DNA from 3 places in the Pseudomonas sp. GW704-F2 genome. Region 3 is predicted to be linked to each of the others. Evidence: riboswitches for the same ligand, from Rfam matches in the RefSeq annotation. Region 3 holds a riboswitch; each other region holds the start of a gene.

What was found. A riboswitch is a leader RNA that binds a small molecule or an ion and turns the genes downstream of it on or off. The one in region 3 is predicted to bind cobalamin.
Positions count from the first base shown of each region.
Region 1: another riboswitch for cobalamin. It lies ahead of cobO (cob(I)yrinic acid a,c-diamide adenosyltransferase); the one in region 3 lies ahead of AC07W0_RS29450 (ABC transporter substrate-binding protein).
Region 2: another riboswitch for cobalamin. It lies ahead of AC07W0_RS27090 (CbtB domain-containing protein); the one in region 3 lies ahead of AC07W0_RS29450 (ABC transporter substrate-binding protein).

Region 1 covers NZ_JBWKXO010000004.1:69,277-74,043, reverse strand. Annotated here, with positions in the region: gene AC07W0_RS04970 (C40 family peptidase) at 1-370, shown strand, start outside; gene AC07W0_RS04965 (PQQ-dependent sugar dehydrogenase) at 504-1,817, opposite strand; cobalamin riboswitch at 1,917-2,160, shown strand; gene cobO (cob(I)yrinic acid a,c-diamide adenosyltransferase) at 2,241-2,852, shown strand; gene AC07W0_RS04955 (cobyrinic acid a,c-diamide synthase CobB) at 2,849-4,216, shown strand; gene bluB (5,6-dimethylbenzimidazole synthase) at 4,213-4,767, shown strand, end outside.
Region 2 covers NZ_JBWKXO010000048.1:34,704-39,470, reverse strand. Annotated here, with positions in the region: gene cobM (precorrin-4 C(11)-methyltransferase) at 1-440, opposite strand, end outside; gene AC07W0_RS27100 (cobalamin biosynthesis protein) at 511-903, opposite strand; gene AC07W0_RS27095 (CbtA family protein) at 900-1,604, opposite strand; gene AC07W0_RS27090 (CbtB domain-containing protein) at 1,616-1,804, opposite strand; cobalamin riboswitch at 1,902-2,111, opposite strand; cobalamin riboswitch at 2,153-2,352, shown strand; gene cobW (cobalamin biosynthesis protein CobW) at 2,445-3,506, shown strand; gene cobN (cobaltochelatase subunit CobN) at 3,510-4,767, shown strand, end outside.
Region 3 covers NZ_JBWKXO010000066.1:11,918-16,684, forward strand. Annotated here, with positions in the region: gene AC07W0_RS29435 (protealysin inhibitor emfourin) at 1-55, opposite strand, end outside; gene AC07W0_RS29440 (M4 family metallopeptidase) at 84-1,145, opposite strand; gene AC07W0_RS29445 (DNA/RNA non-specific endonuclease) at 1,280-2,209, shown strand; cobalamin riboswitch at 2,245-2,439, shown strand; gene AC07W0_RS29450 (ABC transporter substrate-binding protein) at 2,554-3,564, shown strand; gene AC07W0_RS29455 (FecCD family ABC transporter permease) at 3,561-4,565, shown strand; gene AC07W0_RS29460 (ABC transporter ATP-binding protein) at 4,562-4,767, shown strand, end outside.

The sequences.
Region 1 (4,767 bases), on a different contig from region 3:
GGTCGGTACGCCTTATCGTTGGGGCGGCAATACGCCGGACTCCGGTTTCGATTGCAGCGGGTTGATCGGGTTTGTCTACCGTGATGCTGCGGGCATCTCCCTGCCGCGCACCACGCGCGAACTGATCGTGATGCGCGCCCAGGACGTCAGCGCACAGAACCTGCAAACCGGTGACCTGCTGTTCTTCGCCACGGGTGGCGGCTCGCAGGTCAGCCATGCCGGGATCTATGTCGGCGAAGGGCGCTTTGTGCATGCGCCGCAGACGGGCGGTACGGTGAAGCTGGACACCTTGTCCAAAGCCTACTGGCAGAACGCCTACCTGAGCGCCAAGCGCGTGTTGCCGGCTGAGCACTTGGCCCGCAACCCCTAAGCCAAACCAGGATCCAAATGTGGGAGGGAGCTTGCTCCCGATGAGGGCGTGTCAGTCCATGCATTCAGTGACTGACCCACCGCTATCGTGGGCAAGTCGAATCGTCGCACCGCCCCTCCCACATTTGTAATAGTTACTTAGCCGCAGAAACCCGCCACACCTTATTCCCCACATCGTCCGCCACCAGCAAATCACCCTGCTTGTCGATGACCACGCCAACCGGTCGTCCCATGGCTTGTTCTTCGCTGTTGAGGAACCCGGTCAGCACGTCCACTGGCGGCCCCTTCGGCTTGCCGCCCTCGAACGGTACGAAGATCACCTTGTAGCCGCTGTGCGGCTTGCGGTTCCACGAGCCGTGCTGGCCGATAAACGCACCGTTGATAAAGGGCGCCGGGAGTTTGCTGCCCTCGGCGAAGGTCAGGCCCAGCGAGGCGGTATGTGGGCCTACGGCGTAGTCCGGCGCAATGGCTTTGGCCACCAGGTCCGGGTTCTGCGGTGTGACGCGTACATCCACGTGCTGCCCGTAATAGCTGAAGGGCCAGCCATAAAAGGCGCCATCCTGGACCGAGGTGATGTAGTCCGGCACCAGGTCGCTGCCGATCTCGTCGCGCTCGTTCACTGCCGTCCACAGCTTGCCGCTCTGCGGTTCCCAGGCCATGCCGTTCGGGTTGCGCAGGCCGGAGGCGAAGAGACGGTGCTGGCCGCTGGCGCGGTCGACTTCCCAGATCGCCGCGCGGCCTTGTTCCGCTTCCAGGCCGTTCTCGGCGACGTTGCTGTTGGAACCGACGCTCACATACAACTTGCTGCCGTCCTTGCTGGCCACCACGTTTTTCGTCCAGTGATGGTTGATGCTGCCCGCTGGCAGGTCGATGACCTTGCTGCCGGCGGCCTTGATCGCGGTTTCGCCGGTCTGATAGGGAAAGCGCAACAGCTTGTCCGAATCGGCCACGTACAGGTCATTGCCGACCAGCGTCATGCCGAAGGGCGAGTTGAGGTTTTCCAGGAACACGGTGCGGGTCTCCGCGACCCCGTCATGGTCAGCATCGCGCAGCAGGGTGATGCGGTTCGGGCTCGGCACGCCGGCGCCGGCGCGGCCCATGACTTTCTGCATCACCCAACCCCGCAGGCCTTTGGCGTCGTCCGGCTTGGGCGGCGCGTTGGTTTCCGCCACCAGCACATCGCCATTGGGCAGTACATACAGCCAGCGCGGGTGGTCCAGGCCTTCGGCGAACGCCGCCACCTGGGTGCCGGCGGCGGCCGTGGGCTGGGTGCCCGCCGGCCAGCCGATGGCCGGGGCGATGTTCACGGTGGGGATCAGGGTCTTGTTCGGCTCCGGCAATTGCGGCGAGGGCCCGGTGCCGTCGGATACCTTCAGGGTCGAGCTTTCGCCGCAGGCGGCGAGGGTGCCCGCGAGCATGATCAGTAAGGCGAGTCTTGTTTTATGCATGGTTTTCTCCTGGATGCCTGTAAGGGTAGAGGCGCCCGATGCGGCGATGGTTCAAGTGCAAGGCCAGCTTTAATTGACGCTCCACCCCCAACCCACTAACCTTCGCCGCTTGTTCCAGGTGCTCTGTGACCCACGGGTCGACTGAGTGAAACAGGGAAGCCGGTGAGTGAGCGCACTTGTACACAGTGCTGCCGCGATTCCGGCGCTGCCCCCGCAACGGTAAATGAGTCAAGACGGTGCTGTTTGCCACTGTATCGCCCGCGATATGGGAAGGCGCGCCGTCGGCGTGCGCTCTAGCGCGCCACTCATGAGCCCGGAGACCGGCCTGGATCATCCAACAGCATCACGGTGGGCGATGCTTGGCTGTCTGTTGTTGTTTTTTCCTGCCCGCCGTTTTTTGTCCAGCCCCAACGGAGAGCTGCCATGACCGATTCCCCCGAGCGCGACGAACGCCATCTGGCGCGCATGCTGCGCAAAAAAGCCGTGATCGATGAACGCATCGCCAATTCCCCGAACGAATGCGGCTTGCTGCTGGTGCTGACCGGCAACGGCAAAGGCAAGAGTAGCTCGGCGTTTGGCATGCTGGCCCGCGCCATGGGCCACGGCATGCAGTGTGGCGTGGTGCAGTTCATCAAGGGGCGCAACAGCACCGGCGAAGAACTGTTCTTCCGCCGTTTCCCCGAGCAAGTGCGTTTCCATGTAATGGGCGAGGGCTTTACCTGGGAAACCCAGGACCGCCAGCGCGACATCGCGGCCGCCGAGGCCGCCTGGGCGGTGTCCCGCCAATTGCTGCAAGACCCGAGCATCGGCCTGGTGGTGCTGGATGAGCTGAACATCGCGCTCAAGCACGGCTACCTCGACCTCGATCAGGTCCTCAGCGACCTTCAGGCCCGCCCGCCGATGCAGCACGTGGTAGTCACCGGCCGTGGCGCCAAGCCTGAACTGATCGAAATGGGCGACACCGTCACCGACATGGGCATGCTCAAGCATGCGTTCCAGGCCGGTATCAAGGCACAGAAAGGCGTCGAACTTTGAATCAGCCCCGCCATTGCCCGGCTGTCTTGATCGCCGCACCGGCGTCCGGCCAGGGCAAAACCACGGTCACCGCCGCGCTGGCGCGCTTGCACCGCAACCTGGGGCGCAAGGTGCGTGTGTTCAAATGCGGCCCGGACTTCCTCGACCCGATGATCCACGAGCGCGCCAGCGGTGCGCCGGTGTATCAATTGGACATGTGGATGGTGGGCGAGCAGGAAAGTCGCCGCCTACTGTGGGAAGCAGCGGGGGAGGCGGACCTGATCCTGATCGAAGGCGTGATGGGGCTGTTCGACGGCACACCTTCCAGCGCCGACCTGGCGCGGCACTTCGGTGTGCCGGTGCTCGGTGTGATCGATGGCACGGCCATGGCGCAGACCTTCGGCGCCCTGGCCCTCGGCCTGGCACGCTATCAGCCGGACTTGCCGTTCGCCGGCGTGCTGGCCAACCGCGTCGGCACCCTGCGCCATGCGCAATTGCTCGAAGGCAGCCTCACCGAAGGCCTGCGCTGGTATGGCGCGCTGTCCCGCGAGACTGCTATCGAATTGCCCAGCCGCCACCTGGGCCTGGTGCAAGCCAGCGAACTGAATGACCTCGACCTGCGCCTGGACGCCGCCGCCCAAGCGTTGGGCAGCAGTTGCGAGGTTGCGTTGCCGCCGCCGGTCACCTTTGCCGCACCGCCGGTAACCCGCACCGAACCGTTGCTGGCTGGCGTGCGGATCGCGGTCGCGCGTGACGAAGCCTTCGCCTTCACTTACGGTGCCAGCCTCGATCTGCTGCGGGCGATGGGCGCCGAGTTGAGCTTCTTCTCGCCGATCCATGATCGCCAATTGCCAGAAGTCGACAGTCTCTATCTGCCCGGTGGTTACCCGGAATTGCATCACCAGGCACTGTCGGAAAACACCGCGATGCTGGAGGCGATCCGTGCCCATCACGCTGCCGGTAAACCGCTGCTCGCCGAGTGTGGCGGCATGCTCTATCTGCTGGATTCGCTCACGGATGTCGACGGCCTCCGCGCCGGACTGGTCGGCCTGTTGCAGGGCGCTGCGGTGATGCAAAAGAAGCTCGCGGCGCTGGCTCTGCAAAGCGTCGAATTGCCCGAAGGCGTGTTGCGTGGGCACACCTATCACCACTCGCTGACCAGCACCGACTGGGTGCCCATTGCCCGTGGCGTGAGCCCCAATGGTGGGCGCGGGGCCGAGGCGGTGTATCGACAGGGGCGGCTGACCGCTTCCTACGTTCACTTTTACTTCCCCTCCAACCCCTGGGCCGTGGCCGCGCTGTTTGCGCCCGAGCGAGTCGCACCGCACGCTGCGCCACAGCACGAATCCACGGTGGGAGCGGGCTTGCCCGCGATAGGCTCATGACCGACAACGCTTTCCCCCAGGCCGAGCGCGACGCCGTCTACCGTGCCATCGCCGAACGCCGCGACATGCGTCACTTCAGCGGCGGTGACGTGGCTCCCGAACTGCTGCAGCGCTTGCTCCAGGCCGCACACCAGGCGCCGAGCGTTGGCTTGATGCAGCCGTGGCGTTTTATCCGCATCAGCGACCGCCTATTGCGTGGGCGGATTCAACAGTTGGTGGAGGAAGAACGCATACGCACCGCCGAGGCCTTGGGCGAGCGTTCCGATACGTTCATGAAGCTCAAGGTCGAAGGCATCCACGACTGCGCCGAAGTGCTGGTGGCGGCGCTGATGGATGAGCGCGAGCGACATATCTTCGGCCGGCGTACCTTGCCGGAAATGGACATGGCCTCGCTGTCCTGCGCGATCCAGAATCTGTGGCTGGCCGCGCGGGTCGAAGGCCTGGGCATGGGCTGGGTGTCGCTGTTCGAACCGCAGGCCCTGGCCGACCTGCTGGGCTTGCCGCCCGGCGCGAAACCCTTGGCGGTGTTGTGCCTGGGGCCGGTCGAAGCG
Region 2 (4,767 bases), on a different contig from region 3:
TCACCGGCGGGCATGCGGGTTTTATCGGCGTAGCGGGTGAGAATCACGCTCTGGGCGATGTCCGGCAGGGTCAGTTCAGTCTCCAGCAGCGCCGCGCAGGCGGCCACGGCGGTGACGCCGGGAATGATCTGGAACGCAATGCCCAGCTCGCGCAACAGGCGGATCTGTTCGCCAATTGCGCCGTACAGGCTTGGATCGCCGGAGTGGACCCGCGCCACATCCTGGCCCTTGGCATCGGCGGCCTTGATCAGCTCGATGATCTGTTCCAGGTGCAGTTCGGCGCTGTTGACCACCTGTTCGGCCTGATGCCCCTCCAGTACCGCCGCCGGCACCAGCGACCCTGCATAGATGATCACCGGGCAACTGCGGATCAGCCGCTGGCCTTTGACGGTGATCAATTCCGGGTCGCCGGGGCCGGCGCCGATGAAGTAGACGGTCATGGAGAAATCCTGTGAAAAAACGCGCGAGCATGAGGAACGCTCATGATCGGAAGCGGCGATTATCGCGGTTTCAGTCGACGCAGGCCAATGCCAAGGTGGCCCGGGCGGATTTTTTGCGCGGGACCAACAGGCGCGCAGGGGCGCCGCCGAGTTGTTCGGCCAGGGCCAGGGCGGCGCTTTCGGCGATGCCGTAACAACCGGTATGGGCAAAGGCGACGGCAGACCTGTGGCTCAGGCGGTCGTCATACATCGCCAGGTGCGCCGCGCTGAAGCAGTGCAGCGGCAGGTTCAGCCATTGGGCCAGGGCCAGCAAGCCCGGTTCATCCTGCTTGCGATCAAGGCTGGCCAGGGCGGTGATGCGATGGCGCTCGATACCGCCCTCGGCGAGGGCGGCGTCCAGCAGGTCCAGCAGGGCTTGAAACTCGCAGCCGCGCTGGCAGCCCAGGCCGACCACGAGGGTCATGCGGTGTATCGATCGTCGCGGTTGCGGCGAAACAACCAGGCGCTGATCAGCCCCAACGCCAACCAGAACGCGATGTTGGTCAGTTGCGAGGCGATCTTGAACTGTGCTTCCAGGGCCTCAGGGGCCAGCATCGAATGCACTTCAGGTTGCGGAGCGCCAATCACATGAGGCACCACGAGGATCGCCGCGCCCAGCGCCTTGAGCAGCCAGTTGCCACCGAATACCAGCAGCGCGATACCGGCCGCGGTTGAGGCCGCCGTGCCGATCCACCAGATCTGCCGTTGTGCCAGGTCGGCAGCGGCAGTGCCCGGCAATTCCGGCGGCAGGCCCAGGGTTGGCGCCAGCACGAAGGTTGCGTAACCGGCCAGGCCCCACAGCAGGCCTTGAGCCGTGCGAGTCGGTGCGCGCAGGGTGTAGAGCCCGGCGAGCATCAAGGCGAAACCGACCGCCACCACCAGATTGCCGCCAGTGGTCGACAGCACGCGCTGCCAGCCGTCTTCCGGCTCCCAGGCTTCGGCGTCATGGGCGTGTGCAGCGGTGCCGGCGGCGTGCTCGTGTACCACTTGCGTCGCGGCCGGGGCTTTTTCAAAGGTTTCCGCCTGCATGATTAGCGGGGCGACCCAGAAACTTTGCAGCAAGGTCAACAACAGGGCGGCCAGCAGCCCACTGAAACCTGCGGTTTGCGCAATACGCTTGATCATGTCGGCAGGTCTCAATGGCACGGGAACGCGGCGCTGTGGCGGGTATCGTGGGCGGCGTTGTGTACCGCTTCGATATGCGAGAACCCGGCGAAATACACCAGGCACGCGCCGAGGATCGAAGCGCCGATGGCGGCGCCCAGGCGTTGGCTCAGGGTGGCGGTGCTGCTGGTGCTAGACGAGGTGCTGCTGATGATCGACATGGCGCGTCCCTTCAGGGGTTCAGGGTGACACGAGCGCATGCAAAACCCGCGAGCCAGGCACGCAGGGTTCAAACAGCGCCCGCCCACCGCGGGTTTGTTAGATGATTTTTTTCGGGCCGGTCTCCGGGCTTGCGAGGGGGCTCTTGAACTGAGTCCTGAAAGCATCGCCTTCCCATGCACAAAGCACAGTGGCTGTGACGCTTCGCTCGCTTACCGTTGCGGGGGCAGCACCGGACTGGTCATATCGCTATGACGCACCGGTTTCCCGTTTCACCCTGTGAAGGGCACCCGAAACAAGGTGTGTAGGAAAGCATGCAGGGCGACGGTAGTCAAATTGACTGAGCCCCTGTAGCCTTGCACCCTCGAGGTTCTTCGGCCCAGGCCGAAGCTAAGAAGGGAACGCGGTTCAAGCCGCGGCTGCCCCCGCAACTGTGAAGGGTTTATCTGACTGCCACGCCACTGCCATCAAGGCGGGAAGGCGCAGCCAGCGCCGGTCGCAAGACCCGCAAGCCCCAAGCCAGGAGACCTGCCTCGCAACCGATTTTTCAATTCAACCGGGCGGGGTGATCCGGTGACGAAATCTGCTGCTGCGCGTCGCGCAGGGCCTATCGTCCCGTATGCCCGCCCCCAAGGGCATCCGATGAAAACACTGGCCAAACTCCCCGTCACCATCGTTACCGGCTTTCTCGGCTCGGGCAAAACCACCTTGCTGCGCCATATGCTCGATAACGCCCAGGGCCGTCGCATCGCGGTGATCGTCAACGAGTTCGGCGAGCTGGGCATCGACGGTGAAATCCTCAAGCAGTGCTCCATCGGTTGCACCGAGGAAGAAGCCAACGGCCGCGTGTATGAACTGGCCAACGGCTGCCTGTGCTGCACCGTACAGGAAGAGTTCTTCCCGGTGATGCGCGAACTGGTTGCCCGTCGCGGTGACCTTGACCATATCCTCATCGAAACCTCCGGCCTGGCCCTGCCAAAACCCTTGGTCCAGGCGTTCCAGTGGCCGGAAATCCGCAACGCCTGCACGGTCGATGCGGTGATCACCGTGGTCGACAGCCCCGCCGTGGCGGCCGGTACCTTCGCCGCCTTCCCGGATCAGGTCGACGCCCAGCGCAAACTCGACCCGAACCTGGACCACGAATCACCGCTGCATGAACTGTTCGCCGACCAACTGGCCAGCGCCGACCTGGTGATCCTCAACAAGTGCGACCTGATCAGCCCCGACGACCTGGCCCGCGTGCGCCTGGAAGTCGCCGAAGAGTTGCCGCCGGCGGTGAAGATCATCGAAGCCAGCAGCGGTCGGGTGCCGCTGGACGTGCTGATCGGCCTGGGCGCCGGCTCCGAAGAGCACATCGACGGCCGCCACAGCCATCACGATCATCATCACGAAGGTGAAGACGATCATGATCACGATGCGTTCGACTCCATTTCCATCGACTTGCCCCAGTCCGACGAAGCCCTGCTGCTCGACGCCCTGATCCAATTGGTGGTGCAGCACGGCATCCTGCGCGTCAAAGGCTTCGCGGCGATCCCGAACAAGCCGATGCGCCTGCTGATCCAGGGCGTGGGCACGCGCTTCGACAAACACTTCGACCGCGCCTGGAGCGCCGACGAAGCGCGCATCACGCGCCTGGTGCTGATCGGCCAGGACCTCGACGCGGCGGGCCTCGAAGCGCAATTGCGCGCCGCCCTCAGCGTTTAACCCATGCACCTGCTCAGGACCCAGCCCGGCGGTTTCGTCGCGGACGACAACATTGCCGACCTTGGGCAAACCCCCGCCGAGCTGGTGATCCTGTGCAGCGGCGACTCCAGCCTGGCGCTGCTGGCCGAAGCGGCCCAGCAGTTGCCCGAGGATTACCCGAGCCTGCGCCTGGTCAACCCGATGCAGGTGCAGAACCATGCATCGGTGGACCTGTACGTCGATGAAGTGCTGCGCCACGCCAAGGTCATCCTGATTTCCCTGCACGGCGGCATCGGCTATTGGCGTTACGGCGTCGAGCGCCTGGTGGCGTTGGCCGAGCGCGGGGTCACGCTGATCCTGGTGCCGGGGGATGACCGCCCCGACCCGGAACTCAGCGGCCTCAGCACCGTGGATGCCGCAGCGCGTGACCGCCTGTGGCAGTTCCTGCGCCAGGGCGGCCTGGGTAATGCGCTGGATTTTTATCGCTGCCTGGCCAGCGCCTACCTGGGCCGCGACTATGCCTGGGCCGAGCCGCAAACCCTGGCGCGCAGCGCGATTTATCACCCGCGTAAAGCCAATGCGTGCCTCAACGACTGGCAGTTGGATTGGAATCCTGAGTGCCCGGTGGCGGCGGTGCTGTTCTACCGCTCCCATCTGCAAGCGGCCAATACCGGTTTTATCGATGTGTTCTGCCAGCGTCTGCAGGCGGCGGGCCTGAATCCGTTGCCGATGGCAGTGGCCAGTCTGAAGGAGCCCGGCTGCCTGACGGTGGTCGAGGACTGGCTGGATGAGGTCGGGGCGGCGGTGATTCTCAACACCACCGGCTTTGCCCAGTCCAGCCCCGAAGCACCGCATTTGCGCCCGTTTCGCCGCAATATCCCGGTGATCCAGGCAATTTGCGCCCAGGACAACCAACCCGCCTGGCAGGCCAGCGAACAAGGCCTCGGCCCGCGCGACCTGGCGATGCACATCGCTTTGCCGGAACTGGACGGGCGCATCATCAGCCGACCGATCAGCTTCAAGGACCTGGCCTGGCGCAGTGAGCGTAGCCAGTCGGACGTGGTGTGCTACCGCGCAGCGCCGGAGCGCATGGACTTTGTCGCTGAACTGGCGCGCCGTTGGGTCGAACTGGCGCGGGTGCCGAATGCCGACAAGCGCATCGCCCTGATCCTGGCCAACTACCCGACGCGCGACGGCCGCATCGGCAACGGCGTCGGCCTGGACACGCCGGCGGCGGCGCTGAATATCCTGCGGGCCTTGCAGGCCGAGGGTTATCCGCTGC
Region 3 (4,767 bases):
GGGCCAGGCCCGGGAAAAACGCGGGTCCCCCAATTTCCTTGATCGAAATTTGCATGGCTGTTCCTCACCGCCCAGGCGGGTTGTCAGACGTTAATGCCCACTGCTTTCCAGCCTTCCTTCACCGCCTTGTGCTCGGCCTTGCCAGCACCGTACAGCCGACCGGCAATGTCGTAGGTGATGCGCGCGAAACGCAGAAACCCCGCGTTCGGCCGCAACCGCGCATCGCGTAGCGCGTCATACCAGATACGCCCTGCGCGCTCCCAGGCAAACCCGCCGATCTTCGTGGCTACCTGATAGAACGCATGGTTGGGAATACCGGAATTGATATGCACCCCGCCGTTGTCCTCATAGGTCTGCACAAAATCGTCCATATGCCCCGGCTGAGGGTCCTTGCCCAGCAGCTTGTCATCGAACGCGGTGCCCGGCGCTTTCATCGAGCGCAACGCAGTGCCTTTGATTTTCTTGGTAAACAACCCTTTGCCGATCAACCAATCCGCATCTTGCGCCGTTTGCTGCAGCGCGTACTGCTTGATCAGTGAGCCGAACACGTCGGACAGCGACTCGTTCAACGCACCGGATTGATTGAAATACATCAGCTTGGCCTCATCCTCGGTCACACCGTGGGCCAACTCATGGCCAATGACATCAAGGGCTATCGTGAACCGGTTGAATAGCTGCTGATCGCCATCACCAAACACCATCTGGCTCGAGTTCCAGAATGCATTGTTGTAGTTCTGGCCAAAATGAACGGTCGCGTCCAGCGCCATACCGGCGTCGTCTATGGAGTTGCGGTCGAAGACCTGATCGAAAAAATCGAATGTGGCGCCCAACCCATCGTAGGCCTCGTCCACCGCCACATCACCACTGACGGGCTGCCCTTCGCCACGGATCAACTTGCCCGGCAGGCTATCGGCGCCCTCGGCGCTGTAGATCGAACGCCGTTTTTCGGCGCCCATGGGCAGGGCCATGTGGGCAGCCCCGTTGGCGGGTACGGCAACCATGCGCAACGAACGGAACGTGCTGTCTTTGGCGCGTGTGCGTAACGCGACTTCCCGTTGCGCTTTATCGCCGTTGCGGGCGATCTGGTCGAGCATGTATGGCGGGATCAGGCAGAAAATCGGGTTGCGATGCTGGCGAACACACATTGGCTGGCTCCATTTTGGCGTGAGGTGAACGTCCGGATAACCGTTCAAGAATAGTCCTGCCGTGGCGGCTTGGGCCAAATTGTCATGAAGCTATGCTGCAGTAGTGTTAATCCGAGGACTGCGAGGAACTTACAATGCCCCCACGCGCCACCAAAATCGACCTTTCGCACCGCCCCCGGCTCGCCGACCTGCGCCCGTTGATCGCAGCCGGCCCGAGCCTCATGGAGGCCCGGGCGGCGACTGCGCGTGTCACTGCGGCCAAGGACCTGCAGGACCGGCGCGGCTACGCTGAAGCGTTTCTCGACCGCTTCGTGGTGCCATGGCCCACGGTGGATGAAGCCCTGCTGGCTGACGTACAGCCGCTGCGCCTGGACTACACGCATTTCTCAGTGACCATGTCGCGCTCGAGGCGACTGGCACTCTACGTGGGCGCCAATATCGATGGCGCACAGCATGTGGATATCATCCGCAGCAACGACGCCTGGGCCTACGACGGCCGCCTGCCCATCAGCGCACAGGTGGGTGATGCGCTCTACACCGACAATGGCCTGGACCGCGGTCATCTGGTGCGCCGACAGGACCCCAACTGGGGTGACGCGGCCAACATCGCCAATGCCGACACCTTCCACTTCACCAACTGCTCACCGCAGATGAGCGGGTTCAACCAGAAGACCTGGCTGGAACTCGAGGACTACATTCTCGATAACACACAACGCTGGAAAGCCCGGGCCACGGTGTTTACCGGCCCGGTGTTGGCGGACGACGACCGCGTCTACCGGGGCGTTAAAATCCCCAAAGCGTTCTGGAAAGTGGTCGCCTACCTCAGCGACGACGGCAAGCCCTGCGCCAGCGCCTACATGATCGACCAAAACCGCGAGCTGGGTCAGCTCGACCTCATGTTCGGCCAGCTCAGAACCTACCAGCGCAGCGTGATTCAGATCGAACGCTTGACCGGTATCCGCTTCGCCAACCTGGCCGACTACGATGGTTTCAGCAATGAAGAGCGCGCCACGGGGACGCGAATTGAAGCGCTGATCCAGGGCCCTGAAGATATTCGTCTGTAACCGGGCGACCTAAGGCTATATCGCCCCGCCGTGATCGACTACCATACCGCGCCGGTTCCCAAACGGGACTAATAGGGAATCCGAAGCGCGGTACACCGCGTCAATCGGAACTGCCCCCGCAACTGTAGATGCCGAGCCCGCTCCCCCACTGCCACTGGACCCCGTCCGGGAAGGCCGGAGCGTGGCGACGACGCATCAGTCAGGAGACCTGCCGGCCCAGCAAAATCACTAACCGGCGGGGTGTCCGGGAAGGACATCCTTGCCTGCCTCACCCGCAGCGGTCGAGGGCGTGTTTCCGAACCGTACACCCCCTGTTCCAGGTACGGCTCCAAGGAGATTGCCCAATGCTGCCACGCGTTACCGCCCTGCTCACCGGCCTGGGCCTGTGTGCCCTGGCCCAAGCGGCCCCCACTCAGTACCCGCTGACGGTGGAGAACTGCGGCAGCAGCCTGACCTTCGCGCAAGCGCCCGCCCGCGCCGTGACCATCGGCCAGGCCGCCACCGAAATGCTCTATGCCCTCGGCGTGGGCGATAGAGTGGTCGGCACGTCGCTGTGGTTCAACAACGTGCTGCCACAGTTCAAGGCGCTGAACGACGGCATCGAACGCCTGGCCAATAACGAACCGAGCTTCGAGTCGGTGATCGCCAAGCGCCCGCAACTGGTGGCGGCCGAGCTGGAATGGGTGGTCGGCCCGCAAGGCGTGGTGGGCACCCGCGAGCAGTTTCATGAGTTGAAGATCCCCACCTACCTGCTGCCCTCCGACTGCGAAGCCAAGAACAACCGGGTGGGCGCCGACGGCACGCGGCTGGAGCCGTTCCGCATCGACACGATCTACAAGGGCATCCGCCAGTTGGCGGAGATTTTCGACGTGCAGGATCGCGGCCAGCAACTCAACGATGAACTCAAGGCACGCCTGGCCAAGTCCGTCGCCACCGTGCAAGGCAAGGGGCTCAAGCAGGCCAGCGCGCTGGTGTGGTTTTCCAGCGCCGAGATGGCCAGCGATCCCTATGTGGCCGGTCACAAGGGTGTCCCCGAATTCATGCTGCAAACGCTCGGACTGCGCAACGTGGTGCAGTCCGATGAGGAATGGCCCGCCGTCGGCTGGGAAACCATCGCCAAGGCCAACCCCACCGTGCTGGTGATCGCCCGCATGGACCGCCGCCGCTACCCGGCCGACGATCATGCACAGAAGCTCGCCTTCCTGCGCAGCGACCCGGTGACGCGCAACATGGACGCGGTGAAACACAACCGCATTATCATCCTCGACGCCATGGCCCTGCAGGCCAGCGTGCGGACCTTCGAGGGTCTTGAACAACTGGCTGCGGCCATCGACGGCTACGACCTGCCGAAATGATACGAACCCTAATCGCCCTGGCATTGCTACTGATCGCCGTGCTCGCCGGCGTGGCCATCGGCGAAACCGCCATCGCGCCGCAGGTGGTGTTGCAGGTACTCGCCAACAAACTGTGGGCGGCCGGCTACGTGCTGGACCCGATCGATGAAGGCGTGGTGTGGAACTACCGCCTGACCCGCGCCCTGGTCGCCGCCGCATGCGGGGCCGGGCTGGCCACCTGCGGGGTGATTTTGCAGTCGTTGTTGCGCAACCCCCTGGCCGATCCTTACCTGCTGGGCATCAGCGCCGGCGCTTCGACCGGCGCAGTCCTGGTGGTGCTGATGGGCGTCGGCGGCGGCTTGGTTTCGCTGTCGGTCGGTGCGTTCGGCGGGGCGATGGCGGCGTTTGCGCTGGTGGTATTGCTCGCGCGGGCCAGCGGTTCGTCCAGCGGCACCGGGCAGATCATCCTCGCAGGCATTGCCGGCTCGCAGCTGTTCAATGCGCTCACCGCGTTCCTGATCACCAAGTCGGCCAGCTCCGAACAGGCACGCGGCATTCTGTTCTGGCTGCTGGGCAACCTCAGCGGCGTGCGTTGGCCGTCGGTGTGGCTGGCGGTGCCGGTGGCGGTCGCCGGGTTGGCGGTGTGCCTGTGGCATCGTCGGGCGCTGGATGCGTTCACCTTCGGCCGCGACTCGGCGGCCTCCCTCGGCATCCCGGTGCGCCGCGTGCAATGGGTGCTGGTGGGCTGCGCGGCGCTGGTCACGGCGGTGATGGTATCGATTGTCGGCTCCATCGGTTTTGTCGGGCTGGTGATTCCCCATGCCGCGCGCCTGCTGCTCGGCACCGGGCACTCGCGCCTGTTGCCGGCCAGCGCATTGGGTGGCGCGCTGTTTCTGATCGCGGCGGATGTGCTGTCGCGCACCTTGATCAAGGGCCAGGTGATTCCGGTCGGCGTGGTCACTGCGCTGGTCGGCGCGCCGGTGTTTGCACTGATTCTGATCGGCCGGAGAAACCCTCGATGAGTGCGCCGGTATTGAGCTGCAGCGGGCTGGGCTTCAAGGTGCGGGAAGCCGAGTTGCTGCGGGATATCCACCTGGAGGTGACGCTCGGCGAAACCCTCGGGATCGTCGGCCCGAACGGCTCGGGTAAATCCACCTTGCTCAAACTGTTGGCCGGGTTGCGTAGCCCCGCTCATGGCGAAGTACGCCTGGGTGGCGAGCGCCT